DNA from 3 places in the Micromonospora matsumotoense genome. Region 3 is predicted to be linked to each of the others. Evidence: riboswitches for the same ligand, from Rfam matches in the RefSeq annotation. Region 3 holds a riboswitch; each other region holds the start of a gene.
What was found. A riboswitch is a leader RNA that binds a small molecule or an ion and turns the genes downstream of it on or off. The one in region 3 is predicted to bind cobalamin.
Positions count from the first base shown of each region.

Region 1 (6,571 bases), 2.3 Mb from region 3:
TGGGGCCGCGACGGCGCACCTGGATGCGGCGCATCGCGCCGGGCTGGGGCAGCCCCATCTGGTGGAGGCCCGGTCGCGGTGGCGGATCATCCAGTGTGGTGGGTCGTCGATTCGTTGGTAGATGGCTGGTATGGGTGGTGGCCGTGGTCCGAAGCTCTTCATGGACGACCACCTGATCTACGTCGGGGTGCTGGGTCTACTCGCCCTCACGGCCGCCGGTGACACCCTCGGGTTCGGCGGGGTGTGGGGCAGGCTTCCCATCGTCCGCCGCCTGCCCTGGCTCAAGTGACCGACAGCCACACCGGCGGCGATGGCGGCACCGACAAATGATGCCGTCATCGCCGTATCAGAACAGCCGGAAGACCATCATGACCATCTGCCGCCCGGGTGGGTGATGGCCTGGCTCCGAGGCCGGCCGCTGCGCGATCAGCGTTCCGATTCGGGCAGCCGTGTGTCGGCGCTGGACGGTGGCCATGGTGTGCAGCACCCGGTTGATCTGCCGGTTCCCGGCACGGGAGAGCCGATGGCGTACCTGCTCGCCGGAGGACGCGTCGATGGGGGCGGTGCCGTTCCAGGAGGCGAAGTGGGCCCGGTTCGGGAATCGGGTGATGTCACCGGCCTCGACCAGCAGCCGGGCGGCGCCGGACGGCCCGATGCCGTGCAGATCCATCAGCGTGGTGCCGGTGGAGGCGACCAGTTCCTTGAGTTCCTTGCCTGCCTCCTTGGAGCGCCGGTAGATCCGTCGCTGCGTTACCTTGCTACCCGTGTTCGTTCCAGACTCTCTCGCCTCCACGTTCATCGCTGCGCCTGACCCAGCCTGGCAGCAGCAGGGAGCCGCGCTCATCCACGAGTTGCAGGCCGTTTTAGGTCCGGCGGCGCGGCGGGTGGATCACATCGGCAGCACCTCGATCCCCGGCATGGCAGCCAAGCCGGTGCTAGACCTGCAGGTCAGCGTCGCTGACCTCGACGCCGCCGCAGCCGTGTTCGATGAACCACTGGCCGCCCTCGGATTCTGCCGACGACCATACGAGCGAGACCATGTTCCGGCCGGTCGTGACGACCCGCCAGATAGGTGGGCCAAGCGGTACTGGAACAAGCGAAGCGCCGGTGAGCGGCATGTCAACCTGCATTGTCGGCTCGCAGGCTCACCGAATGAGCGGCTCGCCTTGCTGTTCCGGGACTGGTTCAGGGCGCACCCGCCGGCAGTGCCAGCGTACGCACGGTTCAAGGGCACTCTGGCCGCCGCCGTCGGCGACCTGGACGTCTACACGGACGTCAAAGACCCGGTGGTCGACCTCGTCGTGACCATCGCGGAGGAATGGGCTACCGCCACCGGCTGGCACCCGGGCGGCGTCGACCGTTGAGGACTGGCTGCCCGTTGGCCGGCTCGCACCGCATCCGCTTCTGCCGCGATTCGGACGACACCCACGCCCACCAGTTACTCATCGTGAGAAGCGGGCGTGCGTCGCCGGTGCGACCGGCGCCGCCAACTACCCGTCTTTCCGCTTCGCGGAACGCTTGCAGGACAACGGGATCCTGCCATCGAGGGGCTCCGTCGGCGACAGCTACGACGCCCTGATGGAGAACTTCTGGTCCACACTGAGCTACCGCACGTCCTGGCGGACCTGCGACGAGGCCGAGAACGCGATCTTCACCTACCTCGACGGCTGGTACAAACACCCGCCGTATCCAGAAGGAACTGGGCTACCTCGGCCCGAACGAATACGAGACCGCCTGGCACAGCCAGACGAACCACCTATCGCCACCCCTGCGCCAGCCGGCAGCAGGTAACCACCGCTCCATCAAAGCGGGGGAACTCACGGCTGCGGCCGTCGATTCTGGTGGAGCGCGTCGAGCCCGGGTTCGAGCTGATCGATACGGTCGCCGAACGTCGGTCACGGCCCCCACGCCTCAAACGTCGATCATGCTGATGAGCTGCCGCAATTCCAGACCAGGAAGGTGCGGCCGGAGTATCAGAGCCTGTCCGGCGTGCGCGTGGGTCACGCGCACGCCGGACGCGGGATGGCTCTACTGCCAGGGGCCGCCGCGGCAGATGAACTGGGTGGTGCCGCTGTACTGGGTCGTACTGCCGTCGAAGTAGCTGTAGCTGGCCTGCACCGGGTGGCCGAGGTTGCTGGCCGGGCAGGCGGCGAAGAGGGTCGACCCGGCGGTGAAGGTGCCGACACTGCCGGAGTACCAGGTGATGCTCCAGGTCGTCGTGCCGGTGCTGTTGCCGTCGCAGTAGAACTGTGATGCGCCGGACTCGCAGAAGGGCGCCGGGGCGGCGGCGAGGGCCGGGGTGGCGGCGGCGAGGCTCAGGGCGCTAAGGGCGGACGCCGCCAGGACCTTGACGGTGGTACGCATGGAACTCCTCCTGACGTAGCCGAGCGATGACTCAAGGCAACGCCAGCCTAGCCACCGCATAGACGTACCTGAATTAGCTGTTCGGTCGATCAGTCACCCGCTGCGACCAGCGGTCCTGGTGCACCGCCTCGGCGAGGGGCCTGCGCCGCCGCCACCCGTGCCGTTCCAGGTCGGGCACGGCCTCCAGGTGCGTGACCGGCCCGACGCAGAGCCAGGCCACCGGCCGGATGCCGGCCGGCACGCCTAGCAGGTGGGCGAGGAACGCCTCCCGGTAGAAGGAGACCCACCCGACGCCCAGCCCCTCGGCGGTGGCGGCGAGCCAGAAGTTCTGGATGGCCAGGCAGACCGAGTAGAGGCCGGCGTCGGCGATCGCGTGCCGCCCGAGCACGGCCGGGCCCCCGCGCTGCGGGTCGTAGGTGACGACGACCGACAGTGTCGACTCCCGCACCCCGTCGATCTTGATACGCGCGAACCGTTCGGCCGCCGCGCCGTCCAGGGTGGCGGCGAACCTGACCCGCTCGGCCTGCACGTGCCGATGGAACCGGCGACGGACGGCGGAGTCACGGACCAGGACGAAGTCCCACGGCTGCGAGTAGCCGACGCTGGGCGCGGCGTGCGCGGCGTCGAGGATCCGGTGCAGGGTGTCGGCCGGCACCGGCCCCCCGGTGAACTGGGCCCGGACGTCCCGGCGGCGATGGATGGCATCGTAGAGTTCCACAGGCAGGCTCCCGCTGCGCTCGGCCCACCCCCGACGGGTGGGCGGTCGACGCGAGGCCGGTCTTCGGACTCCCGGATCGACGCCAGCCCGTCCGCCTTCCCAGCCCTACGGCCAGTGGCTGCGCTCCTCGCGCATGGACGGTGGCTCCCCGGTCACCGCGGCGGGCCCGTGCCGGATTCACACCGGCTTCCCGATTCTCCCCGCACGCGGGGCACCTCGCATGATCATGCCGCCGACGATGCTACAGAGGTTGAAGGGACAGGTGGAGCGAGGCGCTCGGGTCGGCGCAGGATCCCGCGACAGCGGGCGCTCGTCAGTTGTCACAGCTGATGTTCGTCGGGCACCTGTGGACCGTTCGGCGGGGGTGCTACGGCGTACCGGGAAGCCGAACCGTGACGAGGAGACCTCCGTGGGAGTCGGGCACGAGGTCGAGGGTCCCGGCGTGGGCGCGGACAATGCTGTGCACGATGGCGAGACCGAGGCCGACACCGGCGTGTTCGTCGGTGCGTACGCGTTCCGTTCCGCGCTGGAAGGGTTCGGTGAAGGTCGACACCAGTGCGGGTGGGAGCCGGCGGCCGTGTTCCCGATCCGCAGCAGGCTCCTGTCGCCGTGCGCCCCGGTGTGGACCGTCACGGAGCCGTCGGCGGGAAGGTGGTGCACGATGGCGTTCTGCACGAGGTTCGTCACCATCCGGAGCAGGAGTTCGGCGGAGCCGCTGGTGCGGGGGCAAGGCTGGTCCGACGTGCCTCCGCCGGGGTACGCCACCAGTGGCGGGACGCCAGCCCGGCCAGCACGGCACCGGTGGCGTTGACCAGGACGTCATCCACCGACGACACCCGGTCCAGCCACAGGACGTACTGGGCGGTTTCCACCAGGATCGAGCAGCCCGCGCCGAGCGCCAGGATCCGCGGCATCGAGGCGAACGCCACGAACCGCACCGGGGCGAAGAACCCCAGCGCCGCAAAGATCAGCAGGTTGCCGCCGATCCCGACCGGCCCCATCGTGACCAGGTCCCGCAACGGGACCAGACTCACCCGACCGGGGCCGAGTCCCGCCGCCGCCCCCGGCATCAGGGTCATCCACACCAACGGCACCGTCCCGTAGACCATGCCCACCTCGGCCAGCGACAGCCGCCACACCGGGACGACGCCGGCAGCACGCCGACAGCGCGCCAGCGCCCACACCGCCAGGGCCGCCAACGGCAGCCCCACCAACATCATCAGCACCACCCCGTTGAACGTGTCGTAGCAGCCGTGCCACCGCCCGGCCAGACACCTCGGAGCGGACATCAGGAGCGGCCGCCGTACCACGAACGCCACGCCCGCCAACCCGAGAAGAGCCAGGCCGGCGGGCAGGATCCGGCGGACGAGACGGGACGGTACCGACGGGGATGTGCTGTGGTCCATGCCCCCATCGAAGCCGGCGGCCCGTTGCGGTGGCGTATGCGATTCTCCATACGTCCGCGATACACGCGCCGAGCGCCGTCGTCCGCGCCCCGGCCCGTAGCCCTGCTGCCAACTGCCGGACGGCACAGCAACGGCGAGATGATGCACTCGGCGCAGAGACCGTCAGCCGCCGTTGTCTGGTGGCGGGGTGACGAGCGCGCCGGTGATCGCAGCCTCCTGCCGCAGGAGGAGGTCCGGTATCTGCACGTTGTCGTCAACCTGACCTCATCCAGCCCGCCCATGTTCCTGACCACGGCTTCCGCATCGGCGAGGGCCCGTGAGCGCAACGCTCACCGAGGACGAAGCGCTGGTAGCTCCCACCGCGTGCACGGGGCAGCACACCAGCGCTACCAGCGAGAGCCGACCCACACCCTGACGTCGACCGGATACCGGATCCGGCCGACCCACGGTGGCCTCGGCATCCTCGGCGGACCGGCGGACGCGGACAGCGGAGCCGAGGTCACTCAAGCACCATGCAGCGGAGCCCTGGACCAAGGGTTCCTCTTGCGGCCGACACTCCCGTTGAGTGGATTCGTGCTGCTGCCGAAGGTTCTGCGGCCGGTTCGGTCGGTTTCCGCGCGGCTGCCGACGTTGCTCGACTGCCCATCGTCGAGCTGAACGGGTGGACGTTGATCGTCGATCCGCCGTTACCGTCCTACCCTGACCGACGGTCTCAGGGCCGTACGCCCGGTAGAGTACGGGTTTCGACTCCTGCCGGCGGATGTGGGCCGGTACCGCCGGTTCCTACCGTTTCCGTATGAGCGGACAGCGAAGTGTCAACCGGCTGCTGTGGGCCGGACTGGTGGTGGCCCTGGTGGGCCTCGTGTTCAACCTCGGCTGGTTCTTCGTTCCGCCGGACGTGTGGTTCGACGATCCCGGATTCGTCCCGATGCCCGAAGCGCTGCTGGGCTGGTGGGTGATCCTCATCGGGGTCGTGCTGATGGTGTGGAGCCTGCGCCGTGGGGCACGGCGTTGACCAGCCGCCGGACCGTCCTGGGCGGGTTGGCCGCGATCGGCGGGCTCGTGGTCGCGCCGGCCGCCGGGCTCGTCGGCTACCTCTACGCCGACTCGGGACGAAGCAACGTCGGGACGCTGTCGTTCCGCAACCGGCTGCGGATCCCGCCCGTGCTGGAGCCGACGATCGACGCCGATGGCCGCCGGCGTTTCCGGCTGGCACTCGGGGAGGGCCGCACCGAACTGCTGCCCGGCACCACCACCGCCACGTGGGGGGTCAACGGGCCGATCCTCGGGCCGACCCTACGCGTCCGGCGCGGCGACCGGGTGGCGATGGACGTCAGCAACCATCTGCCCGAGACCACCACGCTGCACTGGCACGGGATGCATCTACCGGCCGTGATGGACGGCGGCCCGCACCAGCCGATCCACCCCGGGCGTACGTGGCAGCCGTCCTGGACCGTGCAACAGCGGGCCGCCACGCTCTGGTATCACCCGCACCTGCACCACGCCACCGCAGCGCACGTCTACCGCGGCATCGGCGGACTCGTCATCGTCGACGACGGCGACGATGACGCGGCGTCGCTGCCGAACCACTACGGCGTGGACGACATCCCGTTGATCCTGCAGGACCGCAGAATCGACGACGATGGCACGTTGGACCTGTCGGATCTGGCGTTCGGTGGGCTCACGATCACGGGGCTGCTCGGCGACAAGATCCTCGTCAACGGGACCTACGACCCGTACGTCGAGGTGAGCACCACCCTGGTCAGGCTCCGACTGCTCAACGGCGCCAACGCCCGGATCTTCCACGTCGGTTTCACCGACGACCGGGATTTCTCCCTCGTCGCGACCGACGCGGGGGCACGCGGGACGCCCCTGAGCCTGAACCGGCTGATGCTCTCGCCCGGCGAGCGCGCCGAGATCGTGGTGGCGTTCCGGCCCGGCGAGGAAGTGGTCCTACGCGGCTTCCCGCCACCGCTCGGCGCGAACTTCGCCTACCAGCGGCTAGCCGGCGGCGGGGACACCCACGACCTGATCAAGATGATCGCCGCAGCGACCCTGCGGCCGTCCGCGCCCCTGCCCGCCC
Region 1 covers NZ_CP192025.1:4,987,909-4,994,479, forward strand. The annotation lists gene ACQP1S_RS20990 (hypothetical protein) at 161-289, shown strand; gene ACQP1S_RS20995 (transposase) at 347-793, opposite strand; gene ACQP1S_RS21000 (GrpB family protein) at 765-1,364, shown strand; gene ACQP1S_RS21005 (hypothetical protein) at 2,029-2,364, opposite strand; gene bluB (5,6-dimethylbenzimidazole synthase) at 2,438-3,082, opposite strand; cobalamin riboswitch at 3,120-3,316, opposite strand; gene ACQP1S_RS21015 (ATP-binding protein) at 3,450-3,881, opposite strand; gene ACQP1S_RS21020 (VanZ family protein) at 3,766-4,488, opposite strand; gene ACQP1S_RS21025 (hypothetical protein) at 5,285-5,503, shown strand; gene ACQP1S_RS21030 (multicopper oxidase family protein) at 5,473-6,571, shown strand, end outside.
Region 1: another riboswitch for cobalamin. It lies ahead of bluB (5,6-dimethylbenzimidazole synthase); the one in region 3 lies ahead of ACQP1S_RS12045 (hypothetical protein).

Region 2 (6,571 bases), 1.8 Mb from region 3:
GCCTCGCCCAGCTCGACACGCAACTGCTCACCCTGCTGCTCGACGAGGCCCTGCTGCTGCAGCACATCATCGACGACCTGCGGGACCTGGCCGCCGCCGACGCCGGTGACCTGCGTATCCACCGCGAGCCGTCCTTCGTGGCCGACCTGCTGGAGCAGGTCGTCGAGGCGCACCGGGGGGCCGCCGAGGCCGCCGGGGTACGGCTGGGCACCGCGCTGGGCACCGACCTGGAGATGGCGGTCGACGGTGCCCGGCTGCGCCAGATCGTCGGCAACATCGTCGCCAACGCGGTCCGGCACACCCCGGCGGGCGGCTCGGTCGTCGTGCACCTGGGGGTACGCGACGACCAACTGCACATCGCCGTGTCCGACACCGGGACCGGCATCGCCCCGGCCGACCAGGCCAAGATCTTCGATCGGTTCTGGCGGGCCGACGACTCCCGGACCCGCAGCACCGGTGGGAGTGGGCTCGGCCTGTCGATCGCCCGCAAGCTCGCCGAGGCGCACGGCGGCACGATCGGTGTCGAGAGCGTCCTCGGTCAGGGCAGCACCTTCACCGTCCGGCTGCCGATCGTCGTCGCGGCCCGGAGCTGAACCCCGGCGGCCCGACCGACGGGACCGACGTGGAGAGCACCCCGGCGCTCGGCCCCCACCCCGAGCCCCGGCTGCTGCTGCGCACCCTGCTGGAGGCGTTGCTGCCGCTGGACGAGGCGGCCCGCGAGGACGGGCGGGTGGCGCCGGCGTTCCGCTCCTGGACGGCACTGCATCCGGCGGTGACGCCCGGCCTGCGGTCGGACACCGCGCAACTGGTGGAGTTCATCGCCGGGCTGCTGCCGTCCGCACCGGCGTCGGCCGCCGCGGCGGGGCTGCTGGGCGAGCCGGGGAACACCCCTTCACCCGGCCTGTCGTGGCGGCCCACCCCCGGTCCGGACCGTCCACCATGCGGCCGGGGCGGATCCGTGTAATCCTCTGTGGACGGTCATTGCCGTCTATCACAAGGAGACCCCACATGCGATCTCGGTTACTCTCCATCGCCTCCGCGCTGACGCTCGCGGTGAGTGGATCGGTGCTGGCCCTGATACCCGCCGGCCCGGCCAGCGCGCACTGCGACGGCCACGGCCAGCACCCGGACCTCTACAGCGGGGGCGGGATCTCGTGGGGCGAGGGCACCTACATCCACGCCTATCCGCACCGCGACTGCCAGTCCAAGGGCCAGGGATACCCGAGCCAGGGGATCGACGTCCACTGCGCCACGCTCACCGGCGACCTCTGGTTCTTCGTCCGGAACACCACCACCGGGATCAACGGATGGGCCCGGCGGGACGCCCTGCGCTTCTCGCAGAGCGTCACCATCGCCGACTGCGCGAACGGGCTCGCCGCACACCGCGTGGCCTGAACGAGGTCGGGCGCAACACCAGATCACCGGCGCGAACGGAGGTCAGGGGCGGCGGTGACCACCTCAGATAGGACGAGGTGGGCTTCCGCCGGTACCGCTTGACCGTCCCCCGGTCGGGGACGTCCCGGTCGCCCGGCCCGGCACGACTGACCGCCCCTGCCGTCCCGATGACGTGGGGGCGGTCGTCGTGCCAGCCGGCACCGGCGGGCCTGGCGGCACCGGCGGGCCTGGCGGCACCGGCGGGCCTGGCGGCACCGGCGGGCCTGGCGGCACAGGCGGGCCTGGCGGCACAGGCGGGCCTGGCGGCACAGGCGGGCCTGGCGGCACAGGCGGGCCACTGGCCACGAAAGACAGCCGGGTGGGGACGGGTCGGGCCGGCCGGAGCCAGCAGACCAGGTCGGGCAGCGGCCTCAGGTCAACAGCGCCGGTCGCAGTTCCGCGCCCACGTTGATCGTGCCGACCACCCGGGCACCGGTGAGGTCGAAGACGTCGACCGCCCGGTTGGTGCGCATGAGTTCCCGGATCGACGGCGGCAGCGACGGGGGTTCCTTCATCGCCGCCCGGACGTCCCGGGCGGTCGAAATCAGTCGGCCGACCAGCGACGCGCCGTCGTGGTCCACCCGCACCCGGCCGTACTCCCAGCCGCAGGTGGTGAGGTCGAGCACCTCGAACAGGCCGGCGAGCAGCGGATGGGGATCGGTCGCCCGGACGAACTGCGGGGCCCGCCCACCGACGACCGTGGCGGCGGCCGTGACGTGCACGTACGGGTGGAGGCCGCCCGGCAGCGCGAACAGCGGCCACTGCAGCCGCCCACCGGCCTCCCGCCACAGTGGCCGGTAGTTGCGCCGGTCGACCGGGAACCGGTGGCCGGTACGCCGGTACAGCTCCGCCGTCTGGGCCAGCAGGTCCGCGTGGGCCGCGTCGGCGAACTCACCGACGATCGCGGCCGCCACCGCCAGGCCATCGCCGTCGTCGAGCAGACGGACGATCTCCGCCACCTGCTCGGCCGGCCGGACGGCCAGGTGGGCGCCGAACCGCTGCCGCACCTCGGCCGACAGGGCCGCCTGCCGGACCGGATCGTCCTGGACCTGCCGGCCTGCGCCACCCAGCACCCGCCCGAGCCATCCCATGTCGCCTCGTCTCCGCCGCCGTCACCGACCGCAGCCATGCTAATGCGATCGGTCAGAGATAGCTCACGCCGGTCAGTTCCTGCGCCGCCGTCCATAGTCGCCGGCCGACGGCGGGATCGGCGGCCTCCCGGCTGCACCGGACCTCGGTGACCGGACCCCAGGTCTGGAAGAGCCGGGAGGGGCCGAAGAACTGGCCGCCCCGTACCCCGGGATCGGTGGCGGCGCGTAGCTGCGGCAACGCGCCCCGCTCCACCGACTGGGTGGCGAGCAGGCCGAGCCACGCGATCACCCGGCCGCGGCGACCCCGGTTCTCCCACGCCCGGGGAGTCAGGTTGGTGCGGGTGATTCCGGGGTGGGCCAGCGTGCTCAGGGCCGGCGATCCGGCGGCGCGCAGCCGGCGGTCCAGTTCGACGCCGAAGATGGTGGTGGCGAGCTTGGACCGGCCGTAGGCGGCAGCGGCCCGGTAGCCACGCTCACCCATCAGGTCGGCGAAGTCCAGGTGTGCGTTCCGGTGGGTCACCGAGCTGAGGCTGACCACCCGGGCGGCCCGCGCCGCGGCCAGGTTGCCGAGCAGCAGGCCGGTCAGGGCGAAGTGGCCCAGCAGGTTGGTGGCGAGGTGCAGCTCGAAGCCGTCCGGGCTGGTGCGGCGCGGGCCGAGCAGCACCGCACCGGCGTTGTTGACCAGCAGATCCAGCACCGGGTGGTCGACGGTCAGCGTCGCCGCGAACGCCCGCACCGAGGCGAGGGAGGCCAGGTCCAACTCGCGTACCTCGACGTTCCCGCCGATCCGACGGGCGGCCTGCCGGCCGGCGGCGGTGTTGCGCACGGCGAGCACGACGTGCGCGCCGTGGCGGGCCAGCGCGGCGGCGGTGACCAGGCCGAGGCCCGAGTTCGCGCCGGTCACCACAGCGGTACGGCCGTGCTGGTCGGGGATACGGTCGGCGGTCCACTCGGTCATCTGCTGCTCCTGGGAGGTCGGGTGGACCGTCGACGTTAGGAGCAATCCGGACGGGATCGGTCGTTCCCGGTTGCCCAGGTCTGCTGGACCTACCATCGACGGTCCGGGCCGCGACACACTGGCGGCATGAGCCATCCGTACGCCCGCGAACTCGGCGACTTCCTACGCGCCCGGCGCGGCCGGCTGCACCCCCGCGACGTGGGCCTGGAGCCGGGCGGCCGGCGTAGGGTCACCGGGCTGCGACGCGAGGAACTGGCCCTGCTCGCCGGGTTGAGCACCGACTATTACCAGCGGATGGAGCAGGGCCGCGAGGTTCGCCCGTCCGACCAGGTGCTCGACGCGATCGCCAGCGCGCTCGGCCTCGACGACGAGGAGCGCCAGCACCTGTTCACCCTGGCCCGCGCCGCCCGCCGGCCGGTGCCCGCCCGGGTGGACCACGGTCCGGAGCGGGTGCCGGAGAGCACCCGGCGGCTGCTGCGGGTGCTGGACACCCCGGCGGTCGTGCTCGGTCGCCACCTGGACCTGCTCGCCTGGAACCCGTGGGCGGTGGCGCTGCTCGGCGACCCGGCGGCCCACCCGCCGGACCGGCTCAACATGCTCCTGCTGATGTTCGACGACCGGATGACCGGGGCGCGGGGCTGCGCGGCCTGGGAACAGCAGGCCATGGACTACATCGCCATGATGCGCGCCGCCGTCGCCACGGACCCCACCCATCCCCGGGCCACCGCGATCGTCGGTGAGCTGAGCATCCGCAGCGCCGAATTCCGGCGGCTGTGGTCCCGGCACGACGTGCGCGGGTCGGTCAGCGGCACCAAGACCTTCCAGGTCCCCGAGGTCGGCGACATCGTCCTGGACTGGGACACCTACCCGCTGCCCGGCAGTCCCGGCCCGGTCATGCTGGTCTTCACCGCCGAGCCGGGCAGCGCCGACGCGGACGCGCTGCGGCTGCTTGCCTCGCTGCGCGCGACCGGGCGGTCGCAGGAGAGTTATCCGACACGCCCACGCGACATCTAGTGTTGCATCTCCCCCATCCACGCCATATATGGTGTCCCACGCAGCTGGTTCTACCAAGCCCGAAGGGTGCGGTCGAGGCAACAGGGAACCCGGTGTGAATCCGGGACTGCCCCGCAGCGGTGAGTGGGAACGACCGCCGTCATCGAGCACTGGACCGCAAGGTCTGGGAAGCGACGGCCAGTAGGCGACCGGCGACCCCGGTCAGGCCCGCGAGTCCGAAGACCTGCCAGTGCGCCGTGCGCTGCTGCGCGCGGCGGTCGGAGGTCGCGCGGGACGACCGACGCCAGCACCCGGGCCGGCCGCTGCGCCGCGTCCGTTGGCGTTCTCCCGCGTCCGAGGGCCATCGGTGACAGCGAGGAGAGGTCATGACGAACGTAGCGGAGAGTCCCCCGTCCGATACCGACGGCGCGGAGTCACGCCGACCGGCGATGCGGGTGCGCAAGCGCAACGGCGACACCGAGCCGGTGGACGTCAACAAGATCGTCAAGGCGGTCGAGCGGTGGGCCACCGACCTGGACGAGGTCGACCCGCTGCGGGTGGCCACCAAGACGATCAGTGGCCTCTACGACGGGGCGACCACCGCCGAACTGGACAAGCTGTCGATCCAGACGGCCGCGGAGCTGATCGGCACGGAACCCCAGTACTCCCGGCTGGCCGCCCGGTTGTTGGCCGGCTACGTGGAGAAGGAGGTACGCGGGCAGGCGGTGGCGAGCTTCAGCCAGTCCATCCGGTACGGCCACGGCCTCGGCCTGGTCTCCGACGACACGGCCGCGTTCGTGGCCCGCAACGCCCGCAAGCTCGACGACGCGGTGGACCCGGCGGGTGACCTGCGGTTCGAGTACTTCGGGCTGCGCACGGTCGCCGACCGCTACCTGCTGCGGCACCCCGAGTCGCGGCTGGTGGTGGAGACCCCCCAGTACTGGCTGCTGCGGGTGGCCTGCGGGCTGTCGGAGACGCCGGGCGAGGCGATCGGGTTCTACCGGCTGATGTCGTCGCTGGCCTACCTGCCGAGTTCGCCGACGTTGTTCAACTCCGGCACCCGGCACACCCAGATGTCGTCGTGCTTCCTGGTCGACTCGCCGCGCGACGAGCTGGACTCGATCTACGAGCGCTACCACCAGGTGGCGAAGCTGTCGAAGTTCTCCGGCGGCATCGGCATCTCCTGGTCGCGGGTACGCGGCCGGGGCGCGCTGATCCGGGGCACCAACGGTCGGTCGAACGGAATCGTGCCGTTCCTCAAGACCCTCGACGCCGGGGTGGCGGCGGTCAACCAGGGCGGCCGGCGCAAGGGGGCGGCCTGCGTCTATCTGGAACCGTGGCATCCGGACGTCGAGGAGTTCCTGGAGCTGCGGGACAACACCGGCGAGGAGGCCCGGCGTACCCACAATCTCAACCTGGCCAACTGGATTCCGGACGAGTTCATGCGCCGGGTCGAGGCCGACGGCGACTGGTCGCTGATCGACCCGTCGGACGCCCCGGAGCTGCCCGACCTGTACGGCGAGGAGTTCGACGCCGCGTACCGGGTCGCGGAGAAGAAGGCGGTCCGGACGGTCCGGGCCCGGGACCTGTACGGCCGGATGATGCGCACCCTGGCGCAGACCGGCAACGGGTGGATCACGTTCAAGGACCCGGCCAACCGGCTGTCCAACCAGACCGGCGTCCCGGGCAACACGATCCACCTGTCCAACCTGTGCACCGAGATCCTGGAGGTGAACAGCGACACCGAGACGGCGGTCTGCAACCTGGGCTCGGTCAACCTCGGCGCGCACCTCACCGGGGACGGCGTCGACTGGGAGAAGCTGCGCGCCACGGTACGGACGGCGGTGGTGTTCCTGGACCGGGTGATCGACATCAACTACTACCCGGCCGCGCAGGCGGCGGCGTCCAACCCGCGCTGGCGGCCGGTCGGGCTGGGGCTGATGGGCCTGCAGGACGCGTTGTTCGCGTTGCGTCTGCCGTTCGACTCCGCCGGGGCCCGGGAGCTGTCCACCCGGGTGCAGGAGGAGATCTTCCTGACCGCCCTGGAGACGTCGACCGGCCTGGCCGAACGGTTCGGCGCGCACCCCGCGTACGC
Region 2 covers NZ_CP192025.1:4,476,519-4,483,089, forward strand. The annotation lists gene ACQP1S_RS19595 (sensor histidine kinase) at 1-593, shown strand, start outside; gene ACQP1S_RS19600 (hypothetical protein) at 623-964, shown strand; gene ACQP1S_RS19605 (hypothetical protein) at 1,009-1,395, shown strand; gene ACQP1S_RS19610 (hypothetical protein) at 1,806-2,525, opposite strand; gene ACQP1S_RS19615 (oxidoreductase) at 2,578-3,483, opposite strand; gene ACQP1S_RS19620 (helix-turn-helix transcriptional regulator) at 3,610-4,497, shown strand; cobalamin riboswitch at 4,524-4,743, shown strand; gene ACQP1S_RS19625 (ribonucleoside-diphosphate reductase subunit alpha) at 4,863-6,571, shown strand, end outside.
Region 2: another riboswitch for cobalamin. It lies ahead of ACQP1S_RS19625 (ribonucleoside-diphosphate reductase subunit alpha); the one in region 3 lies ahead of ACQP1S_RS12045 (hypothetical protein).

Region 3 (6,571 bases):
GGCCGGCATGCAGGTCGAGGTCGACGCCGGCCACGGCGACGGTGCCCGGATACCGCACGACGATCTTCCGGGCGGTCAGCGCCGGGGTGGTCGCCGGGGCGGACGTCGGGTCGGGAGGCGTCGTGTCGGCGAGCTGCTGACGCAGGACGGCGGCCCGTCGGCGGGCGTCGCGGACCGACAGCGGCAGCGGTGCCCAGCCGGCCAGGCGGCCCAGCTCGACCAGCGGCGGCGCGAGATCGACATCGGCCAGCACCGCCGCCGGCTCCCCGTCGACCACCCGGCCGTCGCCGGGCAGGTAGAGCAGCCGGTCGGCGTACTGCACGACCCGTTCCAGGCGGTGTTCGGCCAGGACCACGGTCACGCCCAGGTCGTGGACCAGCCGGGTGACGGTGGCGAGGACGTCCTCGGCCGCGGTGGGGTCCAGGGCGGAGGTGGGTTCGTCGAGCACCAGCACCCGGGGGTGGGTGGTGAGGACCGCGCCGATGGCGACCCGCTGCTGCTGCCCGCCGGACAGGGTCCGCAGCGGCCGGTGTCGCAGCTCGGCTATGCCGAGCAGGTCGAGGGTCTCCTCCACCCGTTTGCGCATCACCGCCGCTGGCAGGGCCAACTGCTCCATGCCGTACGCCAGCTCTTCTTCGACGGTGTCGGTGACGAATCCGGACAGCGGGTCCTGGCCGACGACGCCGACGATGTCGGCGAGGTCGCGGGGCGGATGATGACGGGTGTCCCGGCCGTCGACGATGACGCTGCCATACAGGGTGCCGCCGGTGAAGTGCGGCACCAGCCCGTTGATCGCCCGCAGCAGCGTCGACTTGCCGGCCCCGGTGCGACCGGCGACCAGGCACAGTTCGCCCTCATCGACCCGCAGTGTCACCTCGCGCAGCGGCGGTGGACCGTCGTCGGTGTAGCGGACGGTCACCCGGTCAAAGGTGATCACGCGCGACCTCCGGGTAGGGGCGTCACCGGGTCGCTGGCGCGGGTGGACGCCATGGCGTCACTGACCGGCACGGCCACCGTCGTCCGCGTCGGCCAGGGCGGTGAGGATCCGGGCGTACGTGTCGACCAGGTCGTCGAGCCGGGCGAACGGATTGTCGCCCTTGGCCAGCAGTAGGAAGGTGGCTGGCCCGACCAGCACCGGTCGGGTGCTGATGCCCAGGTCACGCGCCTGCGCGTACTCGCCCAGGGCCTTTTCCGGATGCGCCGCGAACACGGTGTCGGGGTCGATCTCCGGCACCAGGTAGTGGTAGTTGGTGTCGAACCACTTGGTGAGTTCCAGCGCGGGTGCGGCATCGACGCCACGGGCCATGGCGAAGTAGGTGTCGAGTTGACCGAGGCCGAGCCGGGCGAAGCGGTGGGGGACCGCACCGACTGCGACGGCGGTGTCGAGCATGTGGTCGTAGTAGGAGAACGTGTTGGACGGGATGGCGTCGAGCCGGGCGTCGCGCAGCGTCCGCCACACGTCGGCGCGTAGCCCGGTGGCGATGTCCTCCAGGCCGGTGGCATCCAGCGTGCCGGCCCAGTACGCCTCGACGGCCCTCTTCCACTCGCGGTGGGCGCCGATCCGGGGGTAGCCGAGCACGGTGCTCTGCCCGAATGAGGTGGTCACAGGTGGTCCTTCCCTCGCGGTGACCGGCGACCACGCGAGAGAGGAAGACGGCTACGCCACGGCGTAGCCGACATTCCGCCCTGGCCCTCCCGAGAGGCCGCCGACGGCGCGTACCGGTGGTACGCGCAGTGCTGGCAGGTCTTCGGACTCGTGGGCGTGACACAGGGTCGCCTACTGGCCGTCGCTTCCCAGACCTTGCGGTCCAGTGCTCTGTTGACGGCGGTCGTTCCCACTCACCGCTGCGGGGCAGTCCCGGTCTTGCACCGGGTTCCCTCTTACGACGCCTCGCCCGAGGACGGGAGAGGCGAACCAGCACCGTCCGCGATCGTGCGCCCCACCGCCGCCTGCCGTGGCCGGTGTCCGAGGCGCGGGACACGGTTCTCGCCACAGGCGTACCGCCGCTGTTCGGGTCATGGGTGACCAGCTCGGACACGTTAACCCCCACGGGTGGTCTTCACCGTGGAAGAAGCGGGCTCGCCCGCCCAGACGGTCAGCGCGTTCGTGCGTTCGCTCGCCGGCTGGTCGTCGCGGCTGAGCCAGGCAACGTGGCCGTCGGGGCGAACGAGGATCTCGGTGACGCCGGCCAGGGCCGGGTGCGATCCGGCCGAGGCTGCCCCGAGGACGACGCGGTCGGCCCAGCTGGCCACCTCACCCGTCGCCGGGCCGGCGTCGGTCAACGTGAGTAGTGCGAACGAGCCTCCGCGCAGCAGTTCGTAGACGCTGGCGTGCGAGGTCAGCGCAACGTCGGGCATGCGGGCACCGATCAGTGGTTCCGCAGACGTGCCGTACCGGGTGTCGAGTGCCGAGACCGCGCCGGCGATCCGCCGGTTGACGACGTCGATGCCGAGCAGATCGTCGAGCAACGCGCGCAGGGCGGTCGCCGGCCGTTCGTACTGTCCGACGAGCGTCAGCTCTAGCAGCAGCGTCTGCACCTCGGTGTTGGCGGTGACGGCGGCACCGACCGGATGCCGCTCGTCGTGGTATGTGTCGAGCAGTCCGTCCGGTGCCCACCCGTGCACTGCCGCGGCCAGCTTCCAGCCGAGGTTCGCCGCGTCCTGCAGCCCGGTGTTGAGGCCCTGCCCGGCCGCCGGGAAGTGGATGTGCGCGGCGTCGCCGGCCAACAGGACGCGGCCGGCCCGGTATCGTGCGGCGAGTCGGGTGGCGTTGCCGAAGCGGGAGAGCCAGCGGGGCTCGGCGACCCCGAAATCCGTTCCGCAGACCCGCAGCAGCGAGGCCCGGAACTCGTCGAGCGTCACCGGCGTTGACGACGGCTCCCGCATCCGTTGCGGGTCGACGGCCACGAAGCGGGTCGTCCCGTCGCCGAGCGGGACGGCCAGCACCCCACCGGATTCGGCCCGGCCCAGGGTGGAGGCGTCCACGACGGCGAAGTCGCCGAGCAGGCCGGTGAGGGTCTCGTCGGTGCCGGGAAACTCGATCCCGGCTGCTTCCCGGACCACGCTGCGGCCACCGTCGCAGCCGACGGCATACATGGCCCGCAGCACGGTGTCGCCGACCGTGACGGCGACACCGTCGGCGTCCTGGGAGACCCCGGTTACCGCTGCACCACGCGAGATCGGTACGCCCAGGCCCCGCACCCATTCGGTCAGCAGCCGCTCGGTCTGCGCCTGGGCGAGGAACAGCGTGTACCCGTGCCGGCTGTCCAGCGCGGCGAAGTTCAGCCGGGTCGGTAGTCCCGCGAAGTGCCATCCGGGCACAGGTTTTCCCTGCGACAGAAATGTGCCGGCCAGCCCGCGCTGGTCCAGCACCTCGACGCTTCGCGGGTGCAGGGTGAGCGCCCGCGAGTGGCGCTGGGGCGAGTCGCGCCGTTCCATGACCCGCACGCGGACCCCGGCCAGGGCCAGTTCCCCGGCGAGCATCAGCCCGGTGGGGCCCGCTCCCACCACGATCACCTCGGCATCCATCCGATACTCCCATCCCGCATGATTAATGAACATCGTTCACGTGAACGTGGTTCACTATAGTGCTGACCATGGGCGCTGAGGCAACCCCCGAACCGAAATCAGGTCCGACCCGAGGTCGGCCGCCCAGGCTCGACCGTGAGCGCACCATCGACGAGGCGCTGCGCCTGCTGAACGAGGGCGGGCTGGACGCGCTGACCATGCGCCGTCTCGCCGAGGCGCTGAACGCGCAGGCCGGAGCCCTCTACCGGTACTTCGCCACCAAACAGGACCTGCTCACCGCGATGGCCGAACGGATGCTCACCGGATGCGCAGACGACGCCGACGGCCCGGACTGGGCGCAGACCGTCACGGCTCTCGCCCATCGGCTGCGCGCGTCCCTGCTCGCCCACCGCGACGGCGCCCGCGTCTATGCCGGCACCCGTTCGATCGGGCCGAACACCCTGGGGTTCGCCGAGGCCGCCGTCGCGGCGCTCATCGAGGCGGATTTCGCGCCCGACGACGCCGCACGTGCGATGTTCTCGATCGTGCACTTCACCATCGGGCACACCCTTGAGGAACAAGCGGCCGCCGGCGACCTGGCCGACCTGACCCAACTGCGCAGGGCCCTGGATCCCGGGGCCTATCCCGCGTTGGCGGCAGCCGGTGCGGCACTGACCGATCCCGGCTTCGCCACCCACTTCGAATTCGGGCTCACAGCCCTGATCGACGGCCTACGTGTCGGGCTCCGAAAATAGGCCGGGAATCCCTGTCCTGGGCATGACAGTGGTCGGCTGAGGCCGAGGTGAGGGACCTTCCGGCAGGCTACGGCTGGCTCGGTGTCGTCATCGGCGGCTGGCCGCTGCGCCGAACTGGTCCACGTCGACGTCAGACAACTCGGCAACATCCCCGACGGCGGCGGCCACACAAGGTCCCCGGCCGGCATCGCCGCCGGGGTGGAGCGCGGGCCGAGCCGAGGCAGGGGATCGGGTGCAGTCCCAGACGACCGGCGGGGTGCCGTTGGCGGTGTTGCTGCTCGGCACGTCGAGGCAGCGCCCGATAGATGCTGACCAGGCTGGTCGGCGTCGGCGTCGGCGTCTGCGGATCGCCGGTGACGCCGCCGCTGACCCGGTAGACCACCGTGCCGTGCGCGGGCACGCTCGCGCTGATCGTGCCGCTGCTGGCCGTCGTGGCACCACTCAAGGCATCCACCAGCGGATCCGCTCTTGCCGATGGCCGCGGCCGTGTGCACGAACCGGCAGCAGGTAGCCACCGCTCCATCAAGCGGGGGAGACCCACGGCGGGCTGCCCCGGTAGCTCTCCGGCTCACCGGGCGAGTCGGTGGCGCGAACGCCAGGGCCGGGAGCCGTGGCGTTCGCGTCGCCGCTCGTCAGTAGCTGCAGCCCGAAGTCGGCAGGCTGGTCACCGGCGGGGGCGCGGCCCCGTCGTACACGGCCAGGAGCCACGGCTGGGGACAGCGGCTGCCGCCGCCCACCTGGATCGCCAGGTGCAGGTGTGGTCCGGTGGAGTTGCCGGTGTTGCCCGTGTCGCCAATCTGCTGACCTGCGGACACCTGCGCGCCGGACCCGACACGGTGGGCGGAGAAGTGGCAGTACGTGAAGATCGCGCCGAGCGCGGTGAGCGTGGCGCCATTGCCGCAGCTGGCGTTGTAGAATGTCTGGACGGTGCCACTCGCCACGGCCAGGGCCGGCGTTCCCGTCGGGACCCCGATGTCGACGGCCGGGTAGTCATGATGCGGGTCGTCGTACCTGCTGCGGGGCGCGGCGCTACGCGGCAGCGGAAGCGAGTGCTGCCCGACGACGGTGTTGGTGAACCAGATCGCCGTGGCGCCCTGGTACAGCACGAGGTTGCCGTCGTTCTGCAGTACGAGGTGGACTCCGCTCCGGCCGGGTGTGTTGGTCTGCCAGATGAACGTGCCGTTGGCCCGGTACAGGACCAGGTTGCCGTCGGTCTGCATGTCCAGGTAGGCGCCTGGATGGCCGTCGGTGTCGGTCTGCCACGAGTATGAGCCGTTCGGCCGGTAGAGGACCAGGTTGCCGTCGGTCTGCATGGCCAGCTTGTGGCGCCTGTCCGCCGAGTACATGTCCTGACCGGGCGTCAACCGCTCGCCCGGCGACAGGACGCTCTTGGGGATCCAGGTGTCGGTCTGCCACAGCACCCGGCCGGACTGCAGCAGCACGAGGTTGCCGTCGTCCTGCAGTTCGAGGCGGGCTCCGCTCCGGCCGGGTGTGTTGGTCTGCCAGATGAACGTGCCGTTGGCCCGGTACAGGACCAGGTTGCCGTCGGTCTGCATGTCCAGGTAGGCGCCTGGATGGCCGTCGGTGTCGGTCTGCCACGAGTATGAGCCGTTCGGCCGGTAGAGGACCAGGTTGCCGTCGGTCTGCATGGCCAACCTGTGCTGCCGGTTGCCGGAGAGCAGATGCTGCCCGCCGGTGAGTCGTTCGCCAGGGCCCAACAGGCGGGTGCCGTGAGCCGCCTGGACGGGCGATGCGGCGGCGGCGATCACGCCGACCGTCATGATTGCCGCCGACACGGCTCCGGCGATCGCGCGCCGCCATCGTGCTGCTGTCACTGTTCGTCTCCTCAGGGATCCGGGCCGCTGCCCCGGAACGTGGTCTCACCGGTTCTGCGGCGAGGGTCTGGCGGTGCGTCCGGTCCGCGTCCGCCGCCGGCACCCGTGGAGGTGTCGGCGCGGTCGTCGATTCTGATGGAGCGCGTCGAGCCCGGATTCGAGCTGATCGATATGGTCGCCGAGCGTCGGTCAACCGGGGTCGCTGCCCTGTGGCAGCCGGCAGAGGTCCCGGCTGAGGGCGAGGATGGCTCGGTGGACGTTCGGCCGAGGACGGCACGGTCGCCGCCGCCCAGGCCGGACGTACCGTGGAAGTCCTGTGCCATCGGCCCGAGTGGCGCACCTCGGCTGGCGGTGCGGTTGCCCTACCGGCCCTGCGGCGGCGGGTTCGCGTCGAGCCGCGCCACAGCCACCGGCCGTTCGGACTCCGCCCGGCCACCGGCTGAGCCTGTCAAAGGATTGATCATTCGGTCCCTT
Region 3 covers NZ_CP192025.1:2,717,308-2,723,878, forward strand. The annotation lists gene ACQP1S_RS12040 (ABC transporter ATP-binding protein) at 1-937, opposite strand, end outside; gene ACQP1S_RS12045 (hypothetical protein) at 995-1,606, opposite strand; cobalamin riboswitch at 1,723-1,935, opposite strand; gene ACQP1S_RS12050 (FAD-dependent monooxygenase) at 2,041-3,528, opposite strand; gene ACQP1S_RS12055 (TetR/AcrR family transcriptional regulator C-terminal domain-containing protein) at 3,597-4,262, shown strand; gene ACQP1S_RS12060 (bulb-type lectin domain-containing protein) at 4,895-6,097, opposite strand.